DNA from 3 places in the Pseudoalteromonas sp. J010 genome. Region 2 is predicted to be linked to each of the others. Evidence: predicted binding sites of a transcription regulator. Region 2 holds the regulator's gene; each other region holds the start of a gene.
What was found. Region 2 encodes sigma-54, which starts transcription at its own class of promoters, with help from an activator protein. Its sites were predicted from a motif close to GTTGGCACGNNNNTNGNNT; they were not measured.

Region 1 (10,514 bases), on a different contig from region 2:
CTAAACTCGCCATTTTCGCTTCTTCTATAAGTCGCTGCTGCGCAGCGCTGAGGCGTGCTAATAAGGTTTCTATAAACGACAATAAATCGTCTAGGTGATGTGCGATTTGCGCAATCTCATCGTTTCCCTCTATTCCAACCCGAAGACTAAAATCTTCAAGTTTGGCTACTTTTACGAGCACTTTATTAATAGCCAAAATATGGCGCGTCACCTTACTGTTTTGGTAATTGAGTAGAATCAGCACCGCAAGATTCATTAATATAATGAGCGTGAGACCATACACGATAATATTCTCTTTTCGCTCCTGTGCCAGCGTTTGTGTTCTTACTGCAACCAGTTCAAACTGACTTCTTAGCTTTTGTTTTTCAGTTAGTAATTCAGCTCTCACCCCTTGTGCGCTGTGAAGTCCTAATTTCTGTAATACAGAAACGTAGTGGTTAAACCCCGTAACATAGCGTTGTAGCAAGTTTTTAACTTCAACATCTGATTGATTTTGCTCAAGTAAATGCTGAGTTTCTTGAACCAACTGCTCGTGCATTTGTAAGTAGCTCAGATCCGCTCTTAACAAAAAGTCTTTTTCGCGACGCCGCAACTCTAGTACGGCAATTTCTAATTTTGCTGTCGTTTGCCCAGACACTCTAGCCTGCAATGCGTGGGCACTGCGCCTAAACTCACCATAAATGCCAGAGTTCTCATCATAGCCAAGTTGCTCGTAGAGCTGGGTCAATTCTTCTTTTTTGGTAAAATATGACTTAGAGACAGTATCTAGCTGTAATAGTAACGGCAATAACTGCTGCTCGTGTGACAGTGAATTAAGCAGGTTGCTAAAACTATCTTGGTAGCTGTATTTAAGTTGGGGTAGCGCCGAGGCTGGTTCTTTCTTTCCACGCTGATGTAGTAACTCCTCATTATCCATTGCCCGTTGTAACGCCTTTTGCACATCACCAAGCTCTGTGGTTAGCCGCGCACTGAGATGCACTTCGTAATACAAAAACCAACTCGTGCAAATAATCACAAGAGCCGACGCCAACGCTGCGACTTTAAAAAATAATACAGACTGTTTTAGCTGCACAACACTACTCCTATCCGCGTTTTCTATAAGCTTAGTACAGTTCAAACGTGCTTTAATGACCACTATCGCACTTTTGTACAAATAGGGATTAATATTGGCCGAGTTGAAAAAATGGGTAGTAATACCAATTCGGTCTAAATAGCTACGCTAATCAATTTCTAAAGCATTGTGATTTTGTTGTCGAAACACACTTTTATCGTAATACATATTATGGTCGGCTCGCGCCATTAACTCTGAAACACTCGTATTACCAGCTTGAGGGAAAGCATGTCCGATGCTCACTGAAATTGCTATCAAGTGCCTATCGACTTGAAAAGGATGCTGCTGGATTTGCTGCTTTATATGTTGAACTATAGAATTGACTTGCTCTTCTTCTGAGACACGATGAACAATAATGATAAACTCATCTCCTCCAAACCGAGCAATAAAGTCATACACCCTTACTGAGTTCCTCAATATCGACGACACATGCAGCAACAATTTATCACCAACCTCATGACCGAATTTATCATTTACTAGCTTAAAATCATTTAAATCCAAATTGAGTAGTGCAAATGATGGTGGCTCAGTTCTTCCAAGTAATGAGCTCAGTTGACGGATAGCATGACGGCGATTAGGTAATTTTGTGAGCTCGTCTTGCAACGAAGCTGTACGTGCAAGATAGTAAGCGCGGTAAAGGATCAGTAAAGATAAAAAAAGTACGAGTGCTATCACATGAACAAAAAGTCGTACTTGATTTTCAGATTTTGAATAGGTGCTCGGGTCAATTTGGTAATCAGCAACAAGTTGCCACTGACCTGATGGCAAACTGATCGGAATCGTAACGTCTGGTGCGCCAAACAGCGCACTATCTCCAAAAAAAACAGCTCCGTTTTGCCCCTGGCCATCCCGCCCACGCAAAGCCACTTTCGCATCGTCAAGTGCCAATATCCCACTAGAATCAAGTAACTTCTGATAGTCTAGTACAACGCTAATCGCTCCCCAATACTCTGTGTTTACCGGGTAATCAGAAAAGACCGGAAACCGAGCGATAAGCGCCTCTCCCCCTTGAACCAACTGCAAGGGACCGGCAATAAATACGCGCTTTGAAGTTCGAGCTAACTCAACGGTACGAAACTGCTCGGGGCGAGTTCGAAAATCAAATCCAATTGCAGCGCGATTTCCCTCAGCAGGATACACATGACTGATAACGTTATTTGGCGCTAGACCGACATGACGAATTAACCTCGATTCATCTACCACTTTTGCAGCTACAAGAGACCAATGTTCAATAGCAAAGTCCGAATCAATCGTCACAAATGTGGCCAAACTCTCAGCCAAGTATGTATCCATAAAGATTGCATTTTCTATTTTGGCTCGAACTAGGGCAATATTTGAGCGCACAACTTCTTTTCTCTCGCTTATCTCCTGCACGACAATCGAGTGGGCGATATGCTTTGCGGCATAAAATGTAAGCCCCCAAAATACCGAGCTAAATAAAAGTAATAGCGCTATGGTTGGTTTTTCTATCGTTATTCTTATCACCGTACTTTACTCATGACCGCTTAATGAGGTTAATGTCGCCAGTTCAAAACTAAACTGTTGTCCTATGCTCTTCACTTAACATGCTACACATCCACCGCATATGCGAGATCATGGCTATGTAAAAAGCGTATTTTTTGATGCCACTTGCAATCACGCCAGACACATTTTGAACTGCAATTTACTAATATGACCGAGTATACTGAGATATTATTACCAAAAGTATGTGCTTAAATCACTGTAAACTAAAACTTAGTATCGCAACAACTGGCTTTATTGAAGCATAGGCAAAGATAAGAAAATCGCGAGTTTTACGCCAAAAAGGGACAAATCAATGACTCTGTTTTGGCGCAGTAAAACTATTCTTTATTATCGGCTAAGTAATGACATAGGTTTTGCTATCAAACTATAAAGTCCCCAATGTAATGCCCTGCTCTTTGCTGCAGGGTGAGCTAACAGCCCAAGTGCAGCTCGGTAACTGCGATGCTTAATATTACGCTTGGCCAGATCACACAAATGTGCGCCTATATACTTTTTCGCCATGCTGGCGGTGCGATCTGCTACTTTTCCTAGTGAAATCTCTGTCATCAAACGCTCAGCAAAGGGGCAAATGGTGCTTGGGGGAGCTTTATCACAGGCACTGTCGGCAATACCTATATAATAAAAGCTCTCAATTGCAGGTGTGTAAGCGATGGTTGAATTCAAAGCAACTTGCACATACAAACTTTGATCTTCTCCCATCCACTCCCCTTCAGGAAAACCACCGACTTGCAGAAAAGTCTGTTTATCTAGCACAATGCTTGAAGCGGTAAATGGTAAATCACCATTGGCAGCAATTTCAAAGTAATTATCCATTTGATAGCCATCAGGGTTCCAGTGCGTTAACGCAATTTTTGCATCAAGATAGTCACACTCTCCTCTCACTTTTTGGTAGCGGCTAGCATAAAGCCCTGCGTTAGGAAAGCGCTGGATAAGCTGAGCTATTTTCGCAAGAAAGAAGGGGGACCAGGTATCATCTGCGTCCAAAAATGCAATATAACGACTTGATGCCTGTCTTACCCCGTTGTTTCTCGCACTTGAAACGCCTTGGTTTGGTTGCTGGATCAGCTTTAGGTTATCCAAGTTCAGTGCTCGCACTTTGTCTACACTATCATCTGTTGAGCCATCATCGACTACGATAATTTCAGCTGCGGGATGCTTTTGCGCCATAACACTTGTTAACGCACGCTCAATACAGCCGCTTTTATTGTATAGGGGAATAATGACGGAGAATTGTATTTTGCTCATGGCTCTCGCTCCAATTAGAAATTGATAAAGAAATTGCTTGGTGTAGAGGAAACTTCGGTTGTATGAAGCCATATCTCAACCCGTGGGTAATTCGATTGTGTATTTCAGCAACACTAAACTCATTGGCATCAAAACGATTGTCAGTACTCGTTGCTGTTTGCATACACCACTGTGCACATTTATTGTGATATTCAAGGCTAAGATAAGGTGTTTGCATCATGTAAGCATAAACCAGCGCATGTAAGCGCATCCCTATCAGGGCTTTGAACATAGAGATACATTTAAGTGTCGCTAATGGGTTGGCAACATAACTTATGCGCTGGACTTCCACCCAACTGGGCAGCGCAGCTATAATTTTGTCGTGAACTAACCTATCGCTTATCAGCGGCTGGTCATTCAGCTCAATCAAATAGATTTTCTCTCGTGTGGCTTCCCAAGTTGCCGTGATCAGCTTGGCAGCTTTGTTGATACGGTTGGCTTCTGCTTGCTCATTAACATCACCAAATGGTGTGATCACTTTTGGACAAAAATTAAAAGCGATGCCTTGGCGCTCAACCGGGTTTAGCCTATCAGCGAAGTAATGTAGTAAAGACGGAGCTAGGTCAAATGTATGCCTAATATTGGCATGTGGCGCTAGTAAAGTCGCAATCTCATAGCTTTGCTTGTCTCTGACAGTGACAAGTCCACACTCATTCAAAAACTTCTTACACTGTCTCTCAGCATTGATATCACTAAAACCTTCAATCCCTACACCTAACGCCATTGAATTTTTAGCGCCGGCAAGTGCTATCATATGACGCTTCTGCGCGATATCGCGACAGCTGTGTAGCACCGACCCGCCACCAAATATCACCGCTTTTGAGTGTAGCGATCTGTGATAATGTTTAAGCCGTTGATGACCACGAAATACTACGTCAGTTTGGCCTATACATCCTGACTCTCGTACTATGGGATTATTGATTGGGGCATTCACCGCAATCGAAGCGCTGCCAAGAAATGTCTTAGCACCTAGCATTGTTGCTTGCATGAGGGCATCGTCACCGCTGTTTCTCATGCCGTAGTACCCGACTAGATACGCGTCCAAATTTTTCATCATGCTAATTCCACCGATTCAAGAAGATAACTTGATACTGCAGTTAGCATGCCAAAATTTAAGGTGTTGATTTTAAAGATTTATATTGCATTTCACTTGGCGTTATTCGCAGATTGCATTGCATATTATTAAAATGAAAACAGGGCCACCGAGATAACCGGTCGCCCTGTTTAGGTGATGTTTTATTTGACGAGCAGTATGTAGTCTAAGCTGAGGCAGATGAAACGCTTTACTGTCGGCTCGAATACTGCTGCTGTGATACACAGACTACCAGTGTCAATAGTCTCAGTTACGCACTAGTATGCACCGCGAGCTCCTAATACACATGGAACTGTTTTGCATATAATTTTAATATCCTGAACCATACTCTGGTTATCTATATACTGCTTATCCAACATAACTTGCTGCTCGAAAGTAGTGTCAGCGCGCCCAGTTACCTGCCAGAGACCTGTAAGCCCTTGTTCACAGTTTAAACGCGTAAGCTCTCTCACTTGATAAGCACTCACTTCTTTTTCTAGCGCCGGTCGTGGACCTATTAGCAGCATGTCCCCACATACAACATTGAATAACTGTGGTAATTCATCAATCGAGTACTTACGAATAAAACGCCCTACTCGCGTGATCCTAGGATCATTATGAAATTTTGCACATACGCCATCACGGTTACTTTGGCTTGGATCTGGCGCTTTGAATTTTGGGTCATCTGCCATATACATAGAACGGAACTTATACATAGTGAAGCGACGACCGAGTTTGCCCACTCTCACCTGCTTGTACACACATGGCCCTTGGCTTTCTAGTTTAATCAGCAACATCACGAGTAAAAGTAATGGTGAGATAAATAGCATACCGAGTCCAGCTATTGCTCTTTGTAGCATGACAGGGATACCGTGGTGACGACCGTCGCGCACAGAGGTTGAGTCGGGCGCGGTTGCAGTTTGAGTAAATGCCATATTGGTTGATAATTTTTTGATAGTAGTCATGATTAAAGCCCTCTCAATGCCTGATTCAGAATATAAACACGGAATAAAAATATCGGATTTCCAATAACGTAGCGGTGAAACTTAGCTTTAGGCTGTTGTATTAATCGCCAAACCCACTCAAGTCCTAGCTCACGCAGCCAAAGTGGTGCTCTTGGAACATCACCGGAAAAGAAGTCAAATAATCCACCAACCGCTAGCGCACAGCTGGCTTCAAGCTTATGTTTATTGCTATCTACCCATATCTCTTGACGAGGTGAGCCTAATGCCACCAGCACGATATCTGCTTTACTTTGATTGATTTGCGCAATCACAGCTTCATCATCGTCAAAATAGCCATGGTGTGACCCTGCGATCCGCAAATTTGGATATGTTTGACGTAGGGACTGCGCCGCCTTTTCAGCAACACCGGGTTTTGCACCAAGTAAAAATACTGATTTTCCAGACACTTCCATACGTTCGCAAAGTTGCGGGAGCATATCTGTACCATTGCAATTATCAGCTAGTTGCACTCCAACTTTTCTTACAGCTAAGCGCATACCCGAGCCGTCGATAAAGTTACAGTTGCTGCTTTTTAACGCTGAGCGTAACGCAGAGTTTTCAGCCGCAAGGTTGATAGAATTCGCATTGATAAAAAACGCGGTACGACAAGTTTGCGATGCCGTGCTGTCAAGTACCCAAGAAACCGCCTCGTCCATCTGACAATTACTGAATGGCAGACCAAAAACGGGACGCGACGTGTGGTCAAGTGTCTTGCCTGAAAAAAGCAGTCGGCAGATGAGAATCTTAAACACCATGACAAGGTCGGCCAAGGCGCTCTGTTGTACCTGCTTATTAAGCAGTGCCTGTGGGTCTTCGGCCTTTAATCCGGTAAGGCTATGAAGCTGTAGATAATCAAATAATCCTGATTTGCTACACGGCGAGCGGAAGTTATCTACTTTTGGGATAGAAACATTGTCTCTCACCAGCGGGTTTCCCACGAACTCAATGTCTCCTTTGATGACATTAAATAATGCAGCGCTATCAACAAATATGCCTTTACTCCACTGATACAACTCTACCCTACATCCGCTTATGTCCATCCAAGATCTTTTCTTTATCGGTGTACAAAAGCATAAAACCGCTATGACCACATTAACGGCATATAGAGGCATAAGGAGTACCAGTAGCAAAGAAGCTATCATCACCGCGAATATGCGTGTGCTTTTCGAACTAGAGACTTGAGTTTCAAAATCTAAGACTTTCATAATCCACCTCAGTGTGGTTTGCTTTGTCTTAGTTTTGCGATTACCGTGCCAAACCTATAACTCATTGTTTATAAATAAAAAAATATAAATATCAGAGTAAATTTGTTGCAAAATGCAAAAGTAATTCCGAATTAAAAAATGAAATTAAAAAACAAATACCAGATAAAAAAAGAGGCCTATAGGGCCTCAAGAAAAGTGTTTGTACTCGGAAATGACACGATGGAATAATATAGGAATGCGTTCTTTTACCGTTTTTAATTTAAGCGGCATTTCTGACTTATTATTTAAATTGCAGTGGAGCAATAGCTTTGAAAGCTTAAATATTAATTTGTGAAATAATCGGTCGACTACTGAATTTTTCATCGGTCCGTAATTATAATGTCTAATATAGTCTGAACACTGTGGGCTTTTAGTGTTATTCCATTTTTCGTTTAATAGCTCAAGTCCATCACAATTTTTAGCAAAGTGAATGACATGACCATTTTCTCCCCACCCTACTGACTCGATATCGACAACAGGCTCAGTGATAGCGTTGATAATACTATCGAGCCACAACAACGCTTCGGGGCAGGCCTTCATTAACATCACCCCTGAGTTTAGCCTGCCGCTGTAACCATTTGCCATAAACAAAAACTTATCAGGCTTAATAACACTCGATAGATTGGGACAAGAGTCTTGAATGTAAGCGTCGGCATCGACAAACAACACATAGTCATAGCCAGCCGCCAGCGCTGAGCGTAATAGATACAGCTTTAACCAGCAGCACTCCGCACCAAGATTTGTCACCCAAGGCTTTGTGATCACAGTGTAGTCGTACCCCATGCGCTCAGCGTAACGCCGCTGGCTTGCAAGATGGCGGCGGTATCGAATTTGATAACCATTCAAGGCTATGCTGAATATGAGTATGTTGTCGTTTGTCATAGATCACCTCCGAGGTGATATAAAGGTATGCAAATACCACTCCAGCTGCCAATAACAAACCTTTCGAACAAAACAAAACGCAGTAACAAACTGATTTAAAATACTTTTATTATTTCTGACTTCAAACAAACTCGATAACTAGAGCCGCAATATAGAAAGCTAACTGATGCGCTTTATGACTTTCTAATCTTTTTCACCATTGTGCAAACCACACTGCACTGCAAAATGCGAAAAATTCAAATCACAAGCACACCAAAACACGTAACACATTAATAATTAAAAACTTTTCATTTTGGCATGATAACTGCGTTGTGAGCTGTATCTCCATCTCTGCCCACGGAGGCAATTATGAAAAACAGGTCTTTATTATCGCAGTCGTTGTTTGTAGCAAGTACACTATGCTTGAGTACAGCGTCTTTTGCTGTAGAGAAACAAGGTGGTAACTATTTATGGCAGTTCAACTCTGGCCAACCTTGGCCACTAGGCTATAACCAAAATACCGGAAAGCCTGATCAACTTACCTACAATCGTGGGGAATACACACCAGAGTTTTTTCAGCGGATCGCCAATGCACTCCCTGAAAGGCGTATAAACGAAGCTTTCATCACCGGCGACCAAGGTTCAACAATTCATTTATCCGAAGACGCTGAAGTATTTATCACATTTATTCATGAGGGCGCTGGCTATAAAAACTCTTTTGGGTACTTCACATTTGACCCAGAAAATCCACCACAGTCACCTGAAGAAGTGCAAGAGACCATCGTGTTTCCCAATCTTAGCTACCCACATTTAACCAATGGGCACCGGGTAAGTATTGGTGAGTTTCCCGCTGGTACTAGCATTGGTTTCTTTATCGCGGCAAATGGCTTTTGGTATTACACTGGGGTTAAACCATTCAAAGTTCCTTACTACTATTCCTTATCCAATTTAAATCCAGAAGCTGATGAGTCACTCAAGCAACACTGTGTCTTACTCTATGATGAGGAGCAAGACGAAGTCGTAATAGGCTTTGAAGACTTACCAAGAACATGGGGTGACAATGACTTTAACGACGCTCTGTTCAGTGTGAAAAGCTCACCTGCTAGCGCCATTACTGCTACAAATCTAAACCCCATGCCAGAGACGAACGACAGTGATGCTGATGGTGTGCCTGATGACCAAGATGAGTTTCCAAATGATCATGACCGTGTATCCAGCCAGTACTTCCCATCAGAAACGGGGATAGCCACCTTCGCTTTTGAAGATAATTGGCCGAATCGTGGCGACCATGACCTCAATGATTTGGTGGTCAAACAGCAAATTCGGATCACCTATGACGCAGATAACCAAGTAAGTGGCTTTATTTTAAATGGTTTTATAACAGCCAGAGGTGCGGCTAACAATAACGGGTTCGGGTTGAGGTTGATGGACTCTGAACCAAGTTTAATTGGAGAAGCAAGTATCCAAATAGATGGGCAAACTTATGAAAAACGCGCAGAAGAATATCAATCAAATGCAGTTATTACACTTTGGCGCAATACTCATGTGTTTACGACAACTGGACAATCAGGCAGCTGCTCCCACTTTAACACGGTCATGAGTTGCGACAACTTCAGCCCAGTACCATTTACACTCGATGTAAAGTTCGACTACAGCATTTCCGCTTTGGCTTTGGCAGACTTCGACTTTTTCTTATATCGCAGTTGGGATCGCTCGTGGGAAGTACATATGGCTGATTATCCACCAACTGACTTATTTGACGATAGTCGACTTGGTAGAAAAGATGATACCTCAGATGCAGCCAGTGGTCGCTACTTCAGAACAGCAGAAAACCTATCTTGGGCATTAATGATCAGTGAAGACTGGAATTACCCAAGAGAATATATTGATGTTGTTTGGGCTTATCCAGACTATGAGCAGTGGGTCGAGAGCAACGGTGAACAGGCACAAGATTGGTATCTCACCAACGAAAGAACAACACATACGTATAGTGAACAGTAATCGGAGGCTGTGATGAAAATACATAACCAACAGACAAAATTATTTATGCTCGTAAGCTTGGCTTTACTCGGATGCAGTGACGGCGATACAAACAACGAAACTGAGATAAAAACAGCATCTCAACCTGTTTCTCAAATTAAAACCAACCAGTATGAGCCGGATCCCATGCTGCTAAGCTCGACCGCAGCAACATCCAAGCAGCTTCATGTCAAACCTAAGTTTGCTTTTAAAACCAGTAGTGCCGTTACGTTAGATTTAAGTGGCAATGACGTTTTTGGTGCCTCTTTGGCAACTAAAACAGTAAAAGTCTATGCGTTAAAGAGTCGCGTAATCCAGTACGATGAGCAAGCAATGGTGGAAAAGTCATTGTTAGCGACTACTCGATTTAACTCAGCGGGACAACTTGGCCTTAA
Region 2 (10,514 bases):
AGCCATCAGCAAGTTTTCGGTCGCACCAACACTGACCGTTTCCATGAAGATCTCTGCACCACGCAATCGCCCTTCTGTCGTTGCATGAATATAACCATTCTCAACTTTGATGGTTGCACCCATTTTCTCTAGGCCTGAAATATGTAGATCAACAGGACGAGCACCAATAGCACAACCACCGGGTAACGATACCTGTGCATTACCAAATCTAGCCACCAAAGGACCGAGCGCCAATACCGATGCGCGCATCTGCTTCACCAGATCATAAGGAGCAAGCACATTGTTTACCGTCGCGCCGTTGATTTCAAGCGTGTCGCCATCCCACTCCACTTCGGCACCTAGAGTCTTTAGTAATGCTTCTGTCGTACCGATATCACGTAAGTGCGGTACATTAGAAAAACGGCTTTTACCTTCGCCTAATAGCGCAGCAAATAGGATAGGAAGGGCTGCATTTTTAGCCCCAGAAATAGTGACTTCACCGGCAAGAGTGGTGCCACCTTGGATAACAAACTGATCCATTGCGGCACCCCGTTATTGTGGAAGAATAAATTTACGCTCTTTTTGCCACTCATCAGGCGTGAATGCGCGAATGCTCACCGCATGGATAGTCCCATCTTTGATGGTATCCATTAGTGGTCCATAAATTAACTGTTCCCTTTTTAGCCTTCTTAATCCGTCAAAACACGTTCCAACAGCAATGACTTCGTAGTGACTACCGTTTGCTTTTACGATAATTTCGTCAAGCGATAGCGCATCTTTTAATAAAGTTTCGACTTGATTTGTTTCCATTAGACTCACTCAAATAGGGTTGTCACCTGCCCCAACTCCATTAAATTTTGTAGTTGCTCAGGTGTATTTCTCAGCTCGAGACGAATGTCGCGCTGCTTTAATTGACCTAAAGAGTGAATTAACCAAGCTAAGCCCGCGGTGTCAACCCTTGAGACCTTAGAAAGGTCAAAATAGACGGTTGATTGTGCATTTTTCAGCAATTGAACGATAGCCGACTGTTTCAGTGCGCTTGGTAAACTCGCTCTTGTTAGTTCACCAGTTAACACGATTTCACCTTTACTTTCGGTGAATGAAATTTTAGGCGTCACCATCATCCCCTCTAAATTGCACAGGAAGCTTGCTCTTTTTGTCCAACAACTGGATCACATGTTCAATACCTTGTTGGCGCAAGATACCATGTAACTCACTTTGTTTGGCATCTAATAGGCTGATCCCTTCTGCCATCATATCAAAGGCACGCCAATCATTGTCTTTACCGCGCCTAACTTTAAAATCAATTTTAATATCCGGTTTACCAGCCTCAACTATTTTTGTTTTTACAATAGCAATATCTTCTTTATCAAATGGCCGGTGTTCACCGAATTCTACTTTTTGATCTTTATACTGAGTAAACACACCTGCATACGTTGCTACTAGATAGCTTTTAAACACCTCAATAAAAGTTTTAATATGCTCAACTGCAGCTGCTTTTTCCTGTTTATCTTCAATGTTACGTACTGTTTGAATGTAGGATCCCAAAACGCGATATGCGGCATATTTGTAATCGATGTAAGGCAAAAGCTCTTCTTCGACGATAACACGTAGGTGCTCTTTATCCTTTTCGATAATGCTCTGCTCTTTTGTTACACGCTGAAAAGTTTGTGCTGCAACTTGCTCAACCATTTTATATGGATCGCTTGAGTCCACTTCTTTTGCCTGCAATGACATCGTAACCATAATGGCAACCAGCCAAATCAGGCATTTGGTATAAAGATTCATTAACATATTTACTCGCTCCCTTGATTAAATAGGAACTGACCAATCAACTCTTCTAATACAAGCGCAGACTTTGTGTCTGTGATCATATCGCCGTCTTTAAGCGCTTTTGTTTCCACCCCAAAGAGAGACTCAAGATCAACACTATCTTCGCTCGTCACTTCTTGACCTAAACACTTTTGCTTAGCTGACTCAGCGGCAATTACTGGAGAAATACCAAGATATTGCTCACCTAAAATGCCCGACGTTAATATAGAAACTGATGAAGTATCAGAAAACTGACATTCATAGTTTTTGTCGATACTCATCGAAACCACAGGTACAAATTCCTGCGGGTGTATCTGAATGCCATCAACACGGCCAATAACAACTCCGCCCACTTTGATTGGTGCACGTGTTTTCAGTGAACCGATATTCTCAAACTTAGCTTGCAGCATGTAGGTTTCACCATTACCACTCAAGCCTGAGTTTGCCACTTTGAGCGCTAACATGATAAATGCAGCGACACCCAACGCTACAAATAGCCCAACTAAAATTTCAATTTTCCGTGTATTCATTTTTTAAAACCTTTTAACTTGAGAACATAACCGCTGTTAATACAAAGTCGAAGCCAAGTACAGCCAGTGAAGAGTGTACTACTGTCTCTGTCGTCGCCTTACTTATCCCTTCAGATGTAGGGACACAGTCATAGCCTTTGTACAACGCGATCCAAGTCACCAATAGTGCAAATACGAAGCTCTTAATAAGACCGTTTAAAATATCTTTTTGGAACGATACCTGTGATTGCATGATAGACCAGAAGCTACCAGAATCGACTCCTAACCAATCCACCCCAACCAAATGTGCACCTAAGATAGCGATTGCTGAAAATATCAACGCAAGCAGTGGCATACTGATAAAGCCTGCCCAAAATCGTGGTGCAATAACGCGCTTTAATGGGTCAATAGCCATCATCTCTAAGCTAGATAATTGCTCAGTTGCTTTCATTAAACCAATTTCAGCAGTCAGTGCACTACCCGCACGCCCAGCAAATAAGAGCGCCGTAACAACGGGACCTAACTCTCTTAGTAGACTCAACGCCACCAACGGCCCAAGGCTATCCTCAGCGCCATATCCTACTAATACGGTATAGCCTTGTAGCGCTAAAACCATACCAATAAATAACCCCGAGACCATAATAATCAACAGTGACTGATGACCTACCATGTAGAGTTGTTTGATTAATAGCGGCGTACCTTTGCGAAAGTTAGGTAAACTAAATAACGCCCCAAATAGCATATTGGTTGCACGACCAAGAGCAGCAAAGCGACTTAGTGTTTTATGACCTATTCTTTGTAGAAAATCGACCAACTCTACTCTCCTTGCAACAGTGCTTGTTGATAATCAGGGGCATTGAAGTGAAATGGTACGGGGCCATCGGCAAGCCCTTGTAAAAACTGCTGCACTAGCGCTGAGTCATGTTTTAGCATTTGCTCAGGCGTCCCTTCACCTATCACGCCTTGCTCAGCGATAATGACAACATGATCTGCAATACTCAGCACTTCTGTCACATCATGAGTCACGATTAAGGATGATAGACCTAACACTTCATTTAGTGACTTAATTAGACGTACCAACACCCCCATCGAAATCGGGTCTTGCCCAGCGAATGGCTCATCATACATGATAAGTTCGGGGTCAAGCGCTATTGCGCGCGCTAGAGCGGCACGCCTTGCCATGCCGCCAGAAAGCTCTGCTGGCATTAAATCCTTTGCACCACGCAGACCTACTGCTTGCAGCTTCATCAATACCACTAACTGAATGAGCTCTTCTGACAATTCCGTGTGTTCGCGCAAAGGAAAAGCGACATTGTCAAAGACACTCATGTCGGTGAACAAGGCGCCGCTTTGAAACAACATGCTCATGCGAGTTCTTGCTTGATATAATTCACTACGGGACATGCTTGGGATACTGTTTCCAGCAAAAAGAATATCACCACTATTAGGTTTTAACTGGCCACCGATCAATCGCAGCATAGTCGTTTTACCTATGCCACTTGGCCCCATTATTGCGGTGATTTTGCCTTCTGGTACGGAAAAGCTCATGTTTTTGTAGATGATCCTTTCACCCCTGGAAAAGGTTACATCCTTGATTTCTACAATTGATTGCGACAAGTCGCTCTCCAGATCGAGACTATATTCATCGGAGTATGATACTTTTTTTTCAAACAAGATGGAAAATCGTTTTGGTAAAATTTTGTAAGTCGTTAAATGTGACGGTTTGCTTATACTTTCCAAGGCGCATTTGGTAGTATCTAACGAAATTTTAATCCTATTGGCTAGAGGTTCATGGTTTTATCGTTTGTTATTCTCATTCTTGGCTTTATTGCACTGGTTTGGAGTGCCGACCGCTTCGTTTTTGGCGCAGCAGCTTTAGCTCGAAACTTTGGTGTACCAACATTAATTGTTGGCTTAACCATTGTCGCCATGGGCTCTTCAGCCCCCGAAATGATGGTTGCTGCACAGGCCGCTCTTGCAGATAAAACAGACACAGCCGTTGGTAACGCCGTAGGTTCTAACATTGCCAATATACTATTAGTCCTTGGGATCACCGCCTTACTCCGACCGCTTTCGGTTGGCTCAGGAATTTTACGTCGAGAAATGCCACTTCTTATCATTGTTTCCTTGGGAGCTTGGTATATTGTCAGTGACAATAACTTTAGTTTTGTTGAAGGTATATTACTGCTTATTGGCTTCGCAGCATTTCTCCTTACCTTAATTATCATTACCAAACGCAGCGGCAACAGCAATGACGATCCTTTCGTTAGTGAAGCGTGTGAAGAGGTGCCGGATAATGTCCCCACACAAAAAGCTATTTTTTGGCTTGTTGTTGGTATGATTTTGCTCCCCGTTAGCGCCGATTATCTGGTGGGTGCAGCTGTTGATATTGCAAAGTACTTTGGGATGAGCGACTTATTGATTGGGTTAACTATCATCGCGGTAGGAACCAGTTTACCTGAACTCGCAGCCTGTGTAGCTGGCGTATTAAAAAATGAAGACGATTTAGCGCTAGGTAATATCATTGGTTCGAATATTTTTAATATCCTTGCGGTACTGTCTATTGCGGGGATCATCAATCCCTCTGTATTAGATACCAATATCGCGGCTCGTGATATATTTATTATGCTTGGTGCAACACTATTGCTACTTATTATGAGCTTAAGCATTACTGGTAAACGTCGTATCAACCGCTTTGAAGGTGGTTTGTTACTCGCCTGCTTTATCGGATATATTTACTACATCATTTAAGGAATACACGTGACAACGACCCCATTTATTGAATCTGCTAATCAAGTGTTTGCTACTGAGCTTGCAGCAATAGAGGAAGTGCAGCAGTTTGTCGATCAACAGTTTGAGCAAGCTTGTAAAATAATGTTTAATTGCCAAGGTCGAATTATTGTTATTGGTATGGGTAAGTCAGGTCATATTGGAAATAAAATTGCCGCTACACTCGCCAGCACAGGAAGCCCTGCTTTTTTCGTGCACCCAGGTGAGGCTAGCCATGGCGATTTAGGTATGATCACCAAAGATGATGTGGTTTTGATGATATCAAATTCAGGTGAAACCCAAGAAGTTATCTCAATCTTACCGATAATTAAACGTTTAGGTGCACCTGTGATCTCTATGACAGGCAACCCAAGCTCAACCATGGCTCGCAACGCCAGTGTTCACCTTTGCGTTAAAGTGTCAAAAGAGGCGTGCCCACTAGGATTAGCGCCCACAGCAAGTACCACAGCAACGCTGGTTATGGGAGACGCATTAGCTGTTGCTCTACTTGAAGCCAGAGGATTTACTGCCGATGATTTCGCGCTTTCTCACCCGGGAGGAAGTTTAGGCAAACGACTATTACTCACAGTCGCTGACATCATGCACAAAGACAGTGCTATTCCTATGGTCAGAAGCAACTGTACCGTCAAAGAAGCCCTTTTCGAAATGTCTGCAAAAAGTCTTGGAATGACAGCGATTGTCGACGAGCAGACACAATTGCAAGGTATTTTTACAGACGGTGACTTGCGCCGTATCATAGAACAAAAAGTAGACATTCACACAACGCCAATCACACAAGTTATGACCGCAAAAAGTACCACCGCACGTGCCGATATGCTCGCTGCTGAGGTGCTAAATATTATGGAAAATAAACGCATCAATGGACTAATTGTGGTTGACGAGAATAATGTCCCTGTAGGTGCATTGAATACCCAAGATTTACTTAGAGCGGGAGTGCTATGATGCAGTTTAGCGACCTTTATCAAGATATCTCAACAGATGCTTGGCAAAAAGCAACTCAAATTAAACTCTTAATTTGTGATATTGACGGTGTATTCTCTGACGGACGCATTTATCTAGGTAATAACGGTGAAGAATTAAAGGCATTCAATACCAAAGACGGCTTCGGTATCAAAGCGCTAGTAAACTGCGGTATTGAGGTTGCGGTCATCACAGGTAGACATTCACAAATAGTTCAGCAACGCATGACTAGTTTAAATGTAACGCATATTTACCAAGGTCAAGAAAACAAGCTAGTGGCATATGAAGCACTAAAAACGCAGCTTAACCTGAAGGATGCAGACATTGCCTATATTGGCGATGATGGCCCTGATCTGCCAGTGATGGAGCAAGTTGGCTTTGCTGTCGCCGTGAATGATGCACATCCGCTGATAAAACGCATTGCCCACTATACCACTTTGATGCCGGGAGGCTTTGGCGCCGTCAGAGAGTTAACAGATCTGCTCATGCTCAGCCAAAACCACCCTCTTACCACTACAGGGTCAAGTACATGACTGTGCTTCGTGTCATTCTGCTCATTACTTTTAGTGCGCTGATGATTTGGCTGTGGTCGCCGATGTTTAACGCATCAGAAACCAACAAGAAAAGTGACGATGAACCACTTGCTAAGCCCGATTATGTGGCGACCGCATTAGAGCAGACTACCTACAGTGAAAATGGCTTACTAAACTACCATGTGACTGCTGATAAAATGGAACTTTATCAAGATCTTGGTTTTAGCCACTTTGCAAAACCCATTTTTACATTATATAACGGTGAGCAAAATTGGCAGATAAGCGCATTGGAAGCCACATTATACGAGAACAACACCCTGATTTTAGAAGGGGATGTTTTAGCAAAAAACCTCACACCAGACGCAATGATCAGTACTATCAATGCCGACAATGTCAGGGTTGAAATTAAACAAAAGTTGATGAAATCAGAACACCCCGTCATTATCACAGGCCCTAGCCTTAAAATTACCGGTAAAGGCCTACATGCAGACTTGCAAAAACAGCTGATTGAGCTCATCAACCATACAAAGACAATTTATTATGACCAGTAAAATAATTAACAAATTAGTTTTCGTCGGCTTGCTCGCAAGTTCCACTTTCGCAGCTGCTGCAGAGCAAAATGAAGTCATTATCGACGCTGGCCGTCAGCAAGCTCAACTGCAAAGTAACATAGGCATTTTCGAGCAAAACGTTGTCATTATTCATGGCACAAGAAAAATCAATGCTGATCGTTTGGAAGTGCACCGCCGCGCTGAGCTTGGTTCAAATAAGCAGCTACTAATTGCTACTGGCAACCCTGCGGTTTTTGAAGAAGCTCAGGCAGATGGTACAACCTTACGCGCAGCGGCTAATGAAATTCGCTATGATGTTGCCGAATTAAAATTAGTACTTACTGGCAATGCTGAAATATCGCAAGCGGGTCAAAAAAGTAGTGCACAAGTCATTACTTATCATATCGAAAAGCAACTCATTAGTGCCGAACGCTCTGAACAGGGCGACTCTCGGGTCAGAACAATTTTGGTTCCTGTTGAAAAGAAATCTGACACCAACGTGGAAAAAAGTGAAGATCCACAGGAAAAAGGTAACAATTCATGAGCGAGCTCAAAGCAACAGGCTTGGCAAAAAGCTATAAAGGTCGCCAAGTTGTCAAAAATGTAGGACTGAGTGTCGAAGCAGGTAGCATCGTTGGTTTACTTGGCCCTAATGGTGCGGGGAAAACCACTACCTTTTATATGATTGTGGGCTTAGTACCAAGTGACAAAGGCTTTATACAAATCGATGATGAGGATATCACCCTACTCCCGATGCACAGTCGCGCACGCCTAGGGATTGGATATTTACCTCAAGAATCATCCATATTTAGGAAGCTAACGGTATATCAAAACCTCATGGCTATTTTGGAAACCCGCAAAGATTTGTCTAAAGTTGAAAGAGAAGCTCAGCTGAATGAGTTGTTGGATGAATTTAATATCCAACACATCCGTGATTCTCAAGGGATGGCATTATCTGGAGGAGAGAGAAGACGGGTAGAAATTGCTCGTGCTTTAGCCGCTAACCCTAAGTTTATCTTGTTAGATGAACCTTTTGCTGGCGTTGATCCAATTTCAGTGTTAGATATAAAGACAATCATTGAGCACCTTAAAAATCGTGGGATCGGTGTACTGATCACCGACCACAATGTAAGAGAAACGCTGGACGTATGTGAAAAAGCCTACATCGTTTCACACGGTGAATTAATCGCCGCTGGTACGCCAGAACATGTTTTAGCGGATCAAACCGTAAGAGATGTCTACCTAGGCGAACAATTCAAGCTATAGTTAAGACGTAGTATTAATAACTGTTAAAAGGGATTGTTAGAGATACATGAGGCAATCATTACAGCTGCGCATGGGGCAGCAACTTACAATGACTCCACAACTGCAACAAGCCATACGCCTGTTGCAGCTTAGTACGTTGGATCTACAGCAAGAAATACAAGAAGCGTTGGACAGCAACCCACTATTGGAAGTGGAAGAAGGCGATACCGCTGACGCAGAAAGTACTGAACAACACAGCCAAGATAAAAATAATACGGACGATAGTCAGCAAAGCTCAGATGAAGCGCCTGTCAGCGAGTATGAAATGGACTCAGATACCGCCATGAGCAAAGAAACGGTTAGTGATGATCTTGCCATGGATGTGACTTGGGATGAATATATGAGTGCTGCACCAGCATCAAGCGCAGCTCCTTTACCTGATGATGATAACGTCTACCAGGGAGAGACTTCCGAATCACTACACGACTACCTAATGTGGCAGCTAGAACTTACGCCATTTAGCCCAACAGATAGAGCCATTGCTATTGCCATCATCGAAGCGGTAGATCTGTCTGGCATTTTAACGCTTTCCTGTGAAGATATTTTAGAAAGTATCAATGATGAAAACAGTGAAGAGCCGGTAGAGTTGGATGAAGTCGAAGCCGTACTTAAACGTATCCAGTTGTTTGACCCTGTCGGTATTGCTGCACGAAGTTTGCAAGAATGTTTATGTATTCAGTTAAATCAATTTGCACCTGACACACCGTGGATCACCGAAACCAAGATGATCCTGACCGAGCACATTGATTTACTTGCTAGCCGTGATTACCGTACCTTAGCGAAAAAAACACGCTTAAAAGAAGCTGAGCTAAAAGAAGTTATGACGCTGATCCACAGTCTTAACCCTAAGCCAGCTGCGAGTATTATTCATGAAGAGCCCGAATACGTCATTCCAGATGTGTCGGTAAAAAAAGTGAAAGGCCGCTGGGTTGTAGAGCTAAACCCTGATGCGATGCCTAAGATTAGAGTAAATGACCACTACGCTGCGATGTCGAGAACTGCTAAATCGAGTACTGATAGCCAGTTTATTCGCTCACACCTTCAAGAAGCAAAGTGGTTTATTAAGAGCTTAGAAAGTCGCAATGACACTTTATTGAAAGTTACCAATTGCATTGTGCAACAACAACAGGCATTCTTTGAACATGGCCCCGAAGCGATGAGACCTATGGTGTTAAACGATGTCGCAGAGATGGTTGATATGCACGAATCTACTATTTCTCGTGTCACCACCCAAAAGTACATGCACACACCAAGGGGCATATTTGAGCTGAAGTATTTCTTCTCAAGCCATGTCAGTACCGAAAATGGAGGTGAGTGCTCCTCGACAGCAATACGAGCACTCATCAAGAAGCTAATAGCTGCGGAAAACACTGCTAAACCATTAAGTGATAGCAAGATTGCAGATATTTTAGCTGAACAAGGAATTAAGGTAGCGAGACGCACGATTGCAAAATATCGTGAATCCCTAGCCATTCCACCGTCAAATCAGCGTAAAAGCTTGATATAAGACGTTAAACACAAGAAGGAAAAATGCTTATGCAACTAAATTTAACTGGTCGCCATGTAGAAATCACTGACTCTTTAAGAGATTATGTCACCAATAAGTTTGCGAAGCTTGAGAGGCACTTTGATCATATCAATAACGTTCATGTGATCCTTGATGTCGAAAAACTAGTTCAAAAAGCAGAAGCAACATTGCACGTAAATGGCGGCGAGCTATTTGCATCAACAGAGCATCAAGACATGTATGCAGCAATTGATGGCCTGATTGACAAACTAGACCGTCAAGTAATTAAACACAAAGAGAAGCTCACTCGACACTAAAATGAAATTAAGTGAATTAGTGAATAAGGACTGTAGCAAAGCTGCGGTCCTTTTTAGTAGCAAAAAACGTATTCTCGAATACATTAGCGAATTAGCGCATAGCCAAATCCCTGATACCAGCCAGCACACTATCTTAGATGCCCTTATGGCACGAGAAAAGCTGGGAAGTACAGGTATAGGTAAAGGGATCGCAATTCCTCATGGGCGACTTGAAGGTATTGATAAAATACTGGCGATGGTCTTGGTAAGCG
Region 3 (10,514 bases), on a different contig from region 2:
ATTTACTCTGACTTGGGTGTGTTAAAACACTTTTTGTCATTGCCGACCTAACTAATGCAGTTTAGATGCCAAAAGTTAAATTATTGATTTATAAACACTTTAAAGAAATCCCCACCGTTGAAAATGAAAAGTTTACAAACCGCATGTAATTTATTCGCGTGATAATTGCGCACCAAGTTCGCTGCCGCCTTTTGCATTAAAGTCCAGTGTGCGAATTGGAAAAGGAATAAGGATATTATTATCAGCCAACACTTTATTAATGGTACAAATCGCGCGATGCCTGATAAGCATAAAGCCCGGCTCTTTAGGGTAGTCCACCCAAAACCATAGCAATAGATTTATCGAACTATCTCCAAACGATTCAGCGTAAACGTCACTCTCTTGCTTATTAACAACGAAATCCAGCTCGTTTATTGCCTCTACAATCACTTTTCTTGCATGCTCAGGGTCGTCTGAGTAGGAAATGCCAAAAGGTATTTCGATCCGCCTTTTGCCCAACTTGGTATAATTTTGTAATTCATTCTTAAATAGGATCTTATTGGGAATATATGACAACTGACCGTAAAAGTTCTCTACTAGGGTATTTCTCAAGTTAATTTTGCTCACGGTACCAAAACAATCTTTGGTCTTAATAATATCACCCACAACAAAGGGCTTTCTTACTCCCATTACAAATCCCGCTATCAAGTTTTCGGTCATATCTTGAAACGCAAAGCCAATTGCTAAACCAATAATCCCCGCCCCTGCGAGTAATGACATTACGGCGCCTGAGAGCCGGACTATATCTAGTGCGAAGAAAATACCTATGGCAATAATAGAGATTTTAAATATTGACGTGATAAGTGTTGCGACTTGATCAGTTTTTACCGCTTTACTAATCGCTTTTGAGAACCATACTGAGGCAACCTTAGCAAGCACTATAAATACTAGTAGCGTTGCTAGAGCTAACACCAAATTGGGAAGCAGCTGTACAGCTGCCTCAAGCCAAGAAATAAGCTTATCGTTAATTAATGTCCAAAATTTTTCTATATTCATTATCTGCTATTCCTATATAAAGAAGTACATAACAGAAAATGCAGTTTTCATTCCTTGTTTTATTAATTCAACATTCATTTAAAAAGTAATTTTTACAATATGAATTTCTTTTTTTCTCGGTAAATTCTTCTCCCCCTCATAACAAAAAACAAAAACAAACTAAAAATCAACAACTTAAATACTGGCACAGTAGGTGCATTATTCATTGCGACTACGAAATTAAAGGAGTTTAAATTATGAAAAAGACATTAATTGCAACAGTACTTGTATCGTCATTAACTACCGCTTCTGCATTTGCTACAGATAATTCTTGGGAAAAAGAAGCGAGTGACGCATGGATTGATGGTAAAGCGGAAGCAACTTTACTATTTAACGGCGAATTAAATAACTTCGACATTAATACAGACGTCAAAAACGGTGTGGTTGTGCTAACTGGTGAAGTTGAGCACTCTGTAGACAAAAAGCTTGCCGAAGAGTTAGTGCTTGGTATTGATGGTGTAAAAGACGTAGATAATGAACTAACCATTGTTGATATGTCGGATGAGCGTAAAAAAGAGCGCGATCATGACAGTGACACAGACTTCACTGATGCCAAAATCGCAACTGTAATTAAGTCGCGTTATTTGTTTGATACCGATGTTGATGGCACCGACATTGATGTCGATGTTGAAAATCGCGTCGTCACCTTAGAAGGCCACGTTGGCAGCGAAGCAGAGCGCGATTTAGCCGTACAGATCGCAAAAAATGCCAATGATGTTAAGGACGTAGAAGATAACTTACGTATCAGTAAAAAGTCATAAACACACTTACCTAGAGGGGGCACTTCCCCCTCAAATACTAATATTGATTTAAGGAGTAAAGATGAAACAACTAACTATCGCTGCAGCACTTCTAGCTTCACTTGGACTAGCCTCAACGGCCGCTCACGCAGACTCTGATTTTGGTTTAGATGATTATAAAATTTATACTGGTATTGGTTATGGTCAATACTCCTTCCAGTGGGAAGACCGCGAAAATGATACCTCGTTCGATGACGACTCATCGATGCTTAAAGCGTACGTAGGGACAAAAATTAACCCTTACTGGAGCTTCGAGCTAGCCTACGAAAATTTTGATGAAGCAAGTGATATTGATAATTCAGCGGAAATTGATGGCATATCTTTGTCAACTCGAATTTCCGCGCCATTAAACGAACATTTCTCTGTATACGCGAAAGGCGGTTGGCTTGAATGGGACGCAGATATTTATGCTGACATTCCAGCGGTAGGCCGCGTTTCTTCTAGCATGGAAGGTGGTGATTGGCTCTACGGGGCAGGTGTTGAGTTTCACCTAAATGAAAGCGTTAACGTGCGTTTAGAATACACTCGCTATGAACTCGAAGATGATATTGACCCAGATATGGACGTAGCAGCTGTATCTGTTGAGTATCAATTTTAAGCAACCTGAACAAAAATGGCTCTATACTAATTATCTTGATTAAGTGGTCGGTTTGAGACGAGCAAATCTTGTAGACAACGCAATAAGCGTCAGGTTCACTCCATCAAATTGAGCAAGTAACAGGGCTAATTGGTATTAATATAGCCTCCCGATTATTTCCCCTTTGACTCAGTCCTAGCTCTATTATTAAGAGCTTAGGTTTGGCGCTATCACCTGATAGCGCCCTTTTTGTACCTATTTCTTAATAAAGTGGTCTGTTTTGAGACGAAAAAACCTTGTAGACAACGCAGTGAGCGTCAGGTTCACTCCATCAAATTGAGCAAGTAACAGGGCTAATTGGTATTAATATAGCCTCCCGATTATTTCCCCTTTGACTCACTCCTTGCTGTATTATCAAGAGCTTAGGTTTGGCGCTATCACCTGATAGCGCCCTTTTTGTACCTATTACCTAAATCAAGTCATCTAGTTTGAAGTGAGACACCTTGTCAACAGCACCGCAGCACATCTTGCTCACGCCAAGCTACCTATATTCAGTAGACTAGAGAAACCTTGCTGTTTAGTTGTTACAAGATAAGCAAGTCTTAGCACAGTGAGCGTCAGTTTTCGCCTTCCAATCGAGTAAGTATTAATACTAGTCGGTAACTATACACACCATGTACTTCTTCCAGGCAATATTTACACAAATTGTAACTCCTACGCTTCAAACTTCAGAGCACATTTATAAACCACTGATTTTTAACAACTAAATAATGGCAAAACACTTGCAACTGTAACTGTGAATTAAATAAATAAGGAGCTGTTATGAGTAACCAAGCTAATCAATCAGAAGCAAAAAATACTAATGGGCCAAAAGCCAATGGCCAAGACTCAAGTCACCCGTTAACAGATCAGATTGCTGATTCTTTACATGCGTCCGTGGATTCACTCCATGCCTCAGCTTCACGTACGGAGACCACATTACGAGAAAAGAGCCATCACTCAGGTGAAACCATCGATGCTAAGCGCAAGCAGTTAACCCAAGCATGGAATAACTCTACTGTTAAAAAATATGCAGAAGAAAACCCGGTTAAAACTGCAGGGATCGCCTTCTCTCTAGGTATGTTGGCAACTATGTTACTGAGGAAAAAATAATGATGCAGGACCAAGCTCACACCAGAGATAGTCAAGCACCTCACGAGCGCGCTCCAGCGCTCGCTGAGTTAAAACAAGCTTTGACATCACTATTTTTAAGTTATCAGCATATTCTAGAGTCAAAGCTTAATCTATTTGGTGCAAAGTTTCGCGCCAATTTAAAGACCTTGTGTATCGCACTAGGGCTAATTTGCTTTTCACTAATACTTACCGCCATGGTATGGGCAAGCCTTCATGTATTATTTGCTTATGCACTTACTTATGCAGGTCTTAGTTGGTTTATTTCAGCCGGAGTGGTGTTAACTATTAATATTGCTGTGATCTACTACCTGATAGTCACAGGGCTAAAGCTCTTCAACAATAGCATCACCGAGTTGACTTCTGGATTTAATGTAACGCTCGCAGACACGGGAGGCAGCAATGACAAAACTCGCTGAGTTTATTGTCGACAAGCTACAACAAGACGTTGTGGCACAAAAGCGTAAACTGATTGATGCGAAGCAACGAGCCCGGCTCACGCAAATTAGGGTGGATAAGGCGGTGAGTGACACGATGAGCTCACCACAAGGCATGTTATCTGCATTTTTGTTTGGCGCGCTTAGCGCTAAATATGGACGAATTGGGGCGCTTCGAAAACTCGTTTTACTCCAAAGAGTGGCACAAGGATTAATTTAAGCCCAGTGCCACTTCCAAATTCATGGCAATTTTTCTTGAATCTCTTTCAAGTCGTTCAAGGTAATAGGTTTTAGCATGACATCATCAATTTTTGCTTCAGCTAGCTTTTCTGGTTCAGGGTCATAGCCACTGGCAATAACAATATACTGCTCTGGTGATTGCGCTTTTATTTCTTTTGCCAATGTCAGACCTGATTTGTCTGGCAGACCAATGTCCAATAAAATTGCATCAAAAAAACCTTCTCTATGACTACTAAACTCTTGCCAGCAACTATGGGCGCAGTCAGCTGATACCACATTTATTTGAAGTGAATTAAGCAGTAATGTCAGTAAGTTTCTGGTGTCACTATCATCTTCAACAACTAAAAACGTCAGCGCATTGGGAGGCTCTTTTATCTCGGCTGAAGAATTCCGCTGCTCGCCTGAGAGATACTCCGTCAGACACCGTCCCAAGTCAGATACATTAATAGGTTTACTCATCATGTCATCAAAGCCCAGCGCCACCAGCTCCTCTTTAGTGCCTTTTTGAGCAGCAGCGGTTAACGCAACAACGGGTAAGTTGATGTCTCGCTCACGCACGGCGACAATAGTATCGCGACCATCCATGCGTGGCATGTGTAAGTCCATCAAAACCAAATCGTATTTTGCAGCATCACGTTCTAACAAAGCGAGCGCTTCTACACCGTCGTTGGCAATATCCGCAGTCGCTCCCACTTGTCCAATTAAGGTACGCAATAACATTTGAATTTCACCAATATCTTCAACTATCAGAATATGTCCCTGTAAGTCAGAAGGAAGTGAACAGTCATTGTCATTGTGCATTTTATTCAATGACAGCGGTGCAAGCTCTAGTGTTTCATCAACATTGAGTGCAATATCAAAGCGAAACTTACTCCCTTCACCCAGCGTAGACTCTACATTGAGTGCTCCACCCATCAGTTTAATCAGAGCCGAACTAATAGCCAGCCCAAGCCCTGCTCCTTCATTGGTTCGCGTAGTGACATTTTGTACCTGCTCAAAAGGCTTAAATATCCGTTTTATTTTTTCTTCTGGGATCCCAATGCCAGTGTCAACTACGTTAAATTGCAACCTATGATGTTGCGTAAAAGTAACTTCTACAGTGACAAAACCTGAGCTGGTGAATTTGATGGCGTTGTAAATGATATTAATCAACACCTGCTTGAGCCTAGTTTTGTCCACCTCAATGTCTTGTGGCAGTGGTGTTGTCGCAACAATGCTGAAGCTTAACCCCTTCTTAGCAGCTGCCATTCTGAATAAGCTATACAAGTCGCTCAAAAAGCTATTTAAGCACGTGTTTTGCTTGTTTAGCTCAAGTTTATTCTCCTTCAATTTGGACAAGTCCAGCACATCATTCAATAAATTAAGTAAGTGCTCACTATTATTATTGATTATAGACAGCTCTGGTTTGATATTTTGTAGCTCTTCTCGCGATAGTAATAAATTTGTATATCCAAGAATGGAAGTTAAAGGGGTTCTCAACTCATGGCTAAGATGTGCTAAAAACCGGTCTTTCGCACGACTATCTGATTCAACGCGCAACCTTTCTAACCTTTCACGCTCCAGTTCTTTACGTGCTAAGGCATAACGAATAGAGCGAATAAAACGTGGACTACTGATTTCAGACTTAAGTACAAAGTCTTCAGCACCAGCTCGCAAGGCCTCATTATCCAGTATTTCATCAGATTGCCCTGTTAACATGATGATCGGCGTATGAACCTGACGCTTCCTCGCTTCCTCTAAAACACTTAACCCCGTCTGTGCACCTAGTTGATAATCAAGCAAACAAAGGTCAAACGTATTGCCTTCCAGCGCATCTAACGCTTGATGATATTGACTTTGCCATACCAAATTAAACTTAAAATTAGGAATACATTGTAAGTAGTCCAGCGTTAGAATGTAATCATCTTCATCGTCTTCGATAAGCAAGACATTGATTTCACTCACAGCGTCTTTAGTCATATCGCCCTCCACTGACATAATGCTAATTGCTCCAAAATAACAAATGTGCAATACAAATTAATTAGGCAATTCGACTATTTCAATCCAATACTTTCCTAAATTTTTCATAAGGTCGACCAAGCCATCAAAGTCTACCGGCTTGGTGATGTATGACGCGGCACCCGAGTCATAACCTCTAAGCTTGTCTTCTTCTTCTTTTGAAGTTGTCAATATCACCACTGGAATAGAGCGCAATTTGGGGTCTTTTTTGATCTCTTGTAATGCCTCTCGACCATCCATTCTGGGCATATTTAAGTCCAATAAAATAAGATTTGGTCTTGGGTACTTCACCTTGTCGGTAAAATCACCTTCATTTCTTAAATACTCTAAAAGCTCAACGCCATCTCTCACAAACTGAAAAGCATTTAACACTCGGCTTTCTTCTAAGGCGTCTTGAGCAAGTAGGCGATCATCTTCGTCATCATCTGCCATCAAAATATGAATTGGTTGCGATTTCTTATAGTTCATTTCTTAGTTCCTGGATCATTGGTGCGGGTTCGATAGGTAAAGTAATTGTAAATTTTGCACCTTTACCATTTTCACTGTTTGCAGCTATCACACCGCCGTGTCGCTCAACGATACGCCGACATACGGTTAAACCGATACCAGTTCCGGCGTATTGCTTGCGGTTATGAAGGCGCTGAAACGGCGAGAAAATCTTCTCCGCATATTCAGCTTCGAAGCCAACCCCATTATCTTCAATAATAAAGGTAAAAGCGTCCTGCGTCGCAAGTGCACTTTGCTCGACATCAATGGTGATAATTGGGTCACGCCCTTCCACTCTAAACTTAATTGCATTTGAGAGTAAATTTAAGAAGAGCTGATGGATCTGGCTTGCATCACATTTTATTGTTGGCAATGGCGCTACATTTAATATCACATTACTCTCTGTTATCGCTATTTCGAGGTCATCCAGCACAAACTGCATCACTTTGTTTAGGTCTTGTGATTCAAATGGCTCTGCACGGGTTGTTACTCGTGATAATTCTAACAAGTCTGTAATAAGCGTTGACATGCGCTTTGCTGCGCTTGTCATTCGAGCTAAGTAGTCCTTACCTTTTTCATCAAGCTGCTCGCTGTGGTTCTTCTCGATTCTGTCACCAAAGGCACGAATTTTTCGCAGTGGCTCTTGAAGATCATGCGAAGCAACAAAGGCAAAGTCTTCCAGTTCTCGGTTACTTCGGTTCAGCTCTTCGGCATAATGCTCTAGTACATCTGTTCTTGCCTTAACTTTCTCTTCTAGTTCACTATTTGCTTTCTCAAGCTCCACTTTTGCTCTTTTAGCACTGCGTAAGTTAACAATAAGCAAAGTCAGGATAGCAAATATCATCACTGCACTGAGTAAAGTGAACACTACGATGTTAATTTGCGCTTCTTTACGTACCCGTTTGAGCTGATTGAGCTGCACTGTTCTAATATCTGCCTCAGCAGACATAATGTCTGTGTACGCTTCTCGCAATGCGCCACCCGACTCTATGGTGCGCCCAAGTAAGCGAGACTCATTCACTTCCGCTGCACTGCGCGCGACCAATATTGTGCTTCGCAATGCGGTAAAGCGCTCTTTCACTCCATTTACGTACTGATTAATTTTTTGTTGTTGCACTTCACTTTCGGAGCGGCTTTGAGCGACCTTAAGTAGGCTGCTATCTAAATCAGATAGCGCACGCTTAAACGGCATTAAATCGCTTTCTTGATTTGAGATTAAAAAAGCGCGCTGACCCGCTTCAGCATTCAACATCGCGATATGTAGCCGGTCCAACGACATCATCACTTCACTGGTATTGCGAATACTCTCTTGGACGAGGTTTAGCTCTTTTACATTGTTAAACCCTATCATCGCATTAGATGCAACGACGCCTACACTTGCTAAAACAGCGACCCAAATGAACCCTATTCTGTTACTTAAATTCATCAAGCGGCCTGACTTGTCAGTTTTGTTCACTCATCACTTCCTTGCTCCACCAGCATCTGCAATAATTCACTACACTCTTTTGTCGCTTTGATAATGGTGTTAGCTATATCAATTATCTGTTGCTCCGAGTTAGGCTGAGTAACTATCAACTTAACCAACTCCGCATTCATAGAGATCTGATTCAAAGGTTTGCGCGCATCATGTACTACTGTGGCAAGTTCGCTTCGATCAAGTGGTTTCATTATTCCTCCTGCTCATTTACGCTTGTGCTTCTCCCTCGTAGGCATTCAAGCGGTTATATAGTGTTTTGGTACTGATCCCTAACATTCTGGCGGCTAATGTTTTATTGCCATCAACCGACTCTAGGGTCTGGTAAATAAGCGCCCTTTCAACTTCTTCAATTGTTTTACCTGGTTTCACCTCTGGTGTAGGCATCGCTGCACTGTGCACTCGGCTAGAGCTGCCGACTTGTGGTGGCACCGAAGTTTGATTAGCTTGGGCATGCTCAACCATGCGTTTAGCTTGCGCAAACGGTGAGGCAAAATTGGCATCAAAAACGAGATAGTGCTCGTCCAAATCAGCCATAATATAGGCTCGATGGATTGTATGCTTTAGCTCCCTTACGTTACCCGGCCAGTCATATTCAACCAACCTATCCATGTCGGCTGCTTTTATCACAAAGTTGCTATTCCCTTTCTTATTTAGCCCTTGAAGAAAGTGCTCTGCCAGTAGCGGTATGTCCTCTTTTCTGTCTCTTAGGGGGGGGATATGAATAGGAAATACCGCCAGTCGAAAATAAATGTCCTCACGAAGCACATCATTAGTAGCGATATCTTCAACACTTCGGTTGGTTGCCGATATAACTCTACACTGCACATCAATTGGTTTGGTCCCACCTACACGCGTCACGGTTTGCGTCTCTAATACCCGTAATAAGTTGGGTTGCTGCTCTATCGGCATTTCTGTCAATTCATCGAGAAATAACGTGCCGTGTAATGCCTGTTCAAATACCCCAACCTTTTGCGCATTTGCCCCCGTGAAGGCGCCCTTTTCATGACCAAACAGTTCACTACCGATAAGATCTTTGGGAATTGCTCCACAATTCACATTGACTAGTTCACCGTCAACTTCACTCGCATTGTGAATTGCTCTGGCGAACATTTCTTTACCGACACCGCTTTCCCCCATTAACATGACGTTGGCATCTGTACGCGCTACTCGCTCAATCATTTTATAAAGATGCTGCATTGTTGCTGATTCACCCAACAACACACCAAAATGTGCTTGGCTTTCACTGCGTTTTACTTTTTGCTTCACCGGACTCAGCGCATTTCTAAAGTCGTCTGCATCGACTGGTTTTGTTAGGTAATGCAGACCATCATGACACAGTTGTGACAACGCAGTTTTAACAGATGGGTGCCCAGTAACCATAGTGATTGGTGTGTTTATGCCAGCGGCTCTCACCTCATCTACTAGGTGTAAACCACTACCGTCTGGTAGCATAAAATCTAAGAAAATATGATCAAAGTGCTGGCTTTCAAGCCATTGCCTAGCTGCGGCAAGGTCACTGGCGACACAGGCTTGATGGCCAAGGTACTCTACTATCCGACATGCCAAATCGGCAAAGTCATGGTCATCATCAACTAATAATACGGTTTTCAATTGAGTCCCTCTCTCTACTGCTCAAATGCTGATCCCACAAAGCCTCGTTAATCACGCCACATCTGACGGCTCAAGTAACTATTTTGAATTACCGTAACAATACCTTATTTTATACTTTTCATCATGCTAGTTAGAATTACACGTTTTTTACTGCTTAAGGTACCGTTACGTCTAGTGCATGCTTGTGGATCTTAATTTCAATGTCTTTTGCACTTAATATTTCGCCATCGAGCGCATAATGCTGCTCCGTCGCAAATGCGATATTTATTTTTTCACACTGAGCTGTGCGTATATTAGATGATGCGTCATCTAATTTTGGAAGAATGAGCTCAGCGACAGTTAAATTCTGAGCGCCTGAGGGCTCAGCAGGTAAAATGGTAACATCTAACAGACCATCATCGTAAATAGGCTCGCCATGACCCTGAGCGAGTATTGTCGTTTTTGGCGCGGCATTAGCAACGACTAGACTAACACACTTCATCGCAAAGTGCTCACCACCATCAAAACTCACTTGACATTCAAAGGGTTTATTTTCGCTGACGGCTTGCCACAAACCACGAATGTACGCCAGTTGACCCGAGTGATTCTTTTCCTCGCGGCTTGCTCTTTCGATCATTTCCTGACCAAAACCAACTGCAGCAACT

Region 1: the regulator sigma-54 is predicted to act here: its motif matches at 8,413-8,431, upstream of EAG18_RS01000 (LruC domain-containing protein).
Region 3: the regulator sigma-54 is predicted to act here: its motif matches at 1,216-1,234, upstream of EAG18_RS10615 (BON domain-containing protein).

Annotation. Positions count from the first base shown of each region.
Region 1 covers NZ_RDBW01000001.1:210,185-220,698, forward strand. The annotation lists gene EAG18_RS00965 (HAMP domain-containing sensor histidine kinase) at 1-1,072, opposite strand, end outside; gene EAG18_RS00970 (diguanylate cyclase) at 1,220-2,596, opposite strand; gene EAG18_RS00975 (glycosyltransferase family 2 protein) at 2,963-3,880, opposite strand; gene EAG18_RS00980 (polysaccharide pyruvyl transferase family protein) at 3,837-4,976, opposite strand; gene EAG18_RS00985 (sugar transferase) at 5,270-5,956, opposite strand; gene EAG18_RS00990 (WecB/TagA/CpsF family glycosyltransferase) at 5,959-7,200, opposite strand; gene EAG18_RS00995 (hypothetical protein) at 7,387-8,121, opposite strand; gene EAG18_RS01000 (LruC domain-containing protein) at 8,470-10,101, shown strand; gene EAG18_RS01005 (hypothetical protein) at 10,114-10,514, shown strand, end outside.
Region 2 covers NZ_RDBW01000005.1:84,036-94,549, forward strand. The annotation lists gene murA (UDP-N-acetylglucosamine 1-carboxyvinyltransferase) at 1-519, opposite strand, end outside; gene EAG18_RS04300 (BolA family protein) at 532-789, opposite strand; gene EAG18_RS04305 (STAS domain-containing protein) at 795-1,100, opposite strand; gene EAG18_RS04310 (ABC transporter substrate-binding protein) at 1,087-1,773, opposite strand; gene mlaD (outer membrane lipid asymmetry maintenance protein MlaD) at 1,776-2,321, opposite strand; gene mlaE (lipid asymmetry maintenance ABC transporter permease subunit MlaE) at 2,335-3,114, opposite strand; gene EAG18_RS04325 (ATP-binding cassette domain-containing protein) at 3,117-3,917, opposite strand; gene EAG18_RS04330 (calcium/sodium antiporter) at 4,092-5,051, shown strand; gene EAG18_RS04335 (KpsF/GutQ family sugar-phosphate isomerase) at 5,061-6,032, shown strand; gene kdsC (3-deoxy-manno-octulosonate-8-phosphatase KdsC) at 6,032-6,583, shown strand; gene lptC (LPS export ABC transporter periplasmic protein LptC) at 6,580-7,134, shown strand; gene lptA (lipopolysaccharide transport periplasmic protein LptA) at 7,124-7,678, shown strand; gene lptB (LPS export ABC transporter ATP-binding protein) at 7,675-8,400, shown strand; gene EAG18_RS04360 (RNA polymerase factor sigma-54) at 8,447-9,946, shown strand; gene hpf (ribosome hibernation promoting factor) at 9,976-10,263, shown strand; gene EAG18_RS04370 (PTS sugar transporter subunit IIA) at 10,265-10,514, shown strand, end outside.
Region 3 covers NZ_RDBW01000017.1:34,158-44,671, forward strand. The annotation lists gene EAG18_RS10610 (mechanosensitive ion channel family protein) at 151-1,035, opposite strand; gene EAG18_RS10615 (BON domain-containing protein) at 1,272-1,835, shown strand; gene EAG18_RS10620 (outer membrane beta-barrel protein) at 1,897-2,472, shown strand; gene EAG18_RS10625 (DUF883 C-terminal domain-containing protein) at 3,274-3,603, shown strand; gene EAG18_RS10630 (hypothetical protein) at 3,603-4,040, shown strand; gene EAG18_RS10635 (hypothetical protein) at 4,024-4,278, shown strand; gene EAG18_RS10640 (response regulator) at 4,299-6,257, opposite strand; gene EAG18_RS10645 (response regulator) at 6,315-6,764, opposite strand; gene EAG18_RS10650 (ATP-binding protein) at 6,754-8,238, opposite strand; gene EAG18_RS10655 (histidine kinase) at 8,235-8,450, opposite strand; gene EAG18_RS10660 (sigma-54 dependent transcriptional regulator) at 8,467-9,870, opposite strand; gene EAG18_RS10665 (diacylglycerol kinase family protein) at 10,025-10,514, opposite strand, start outside.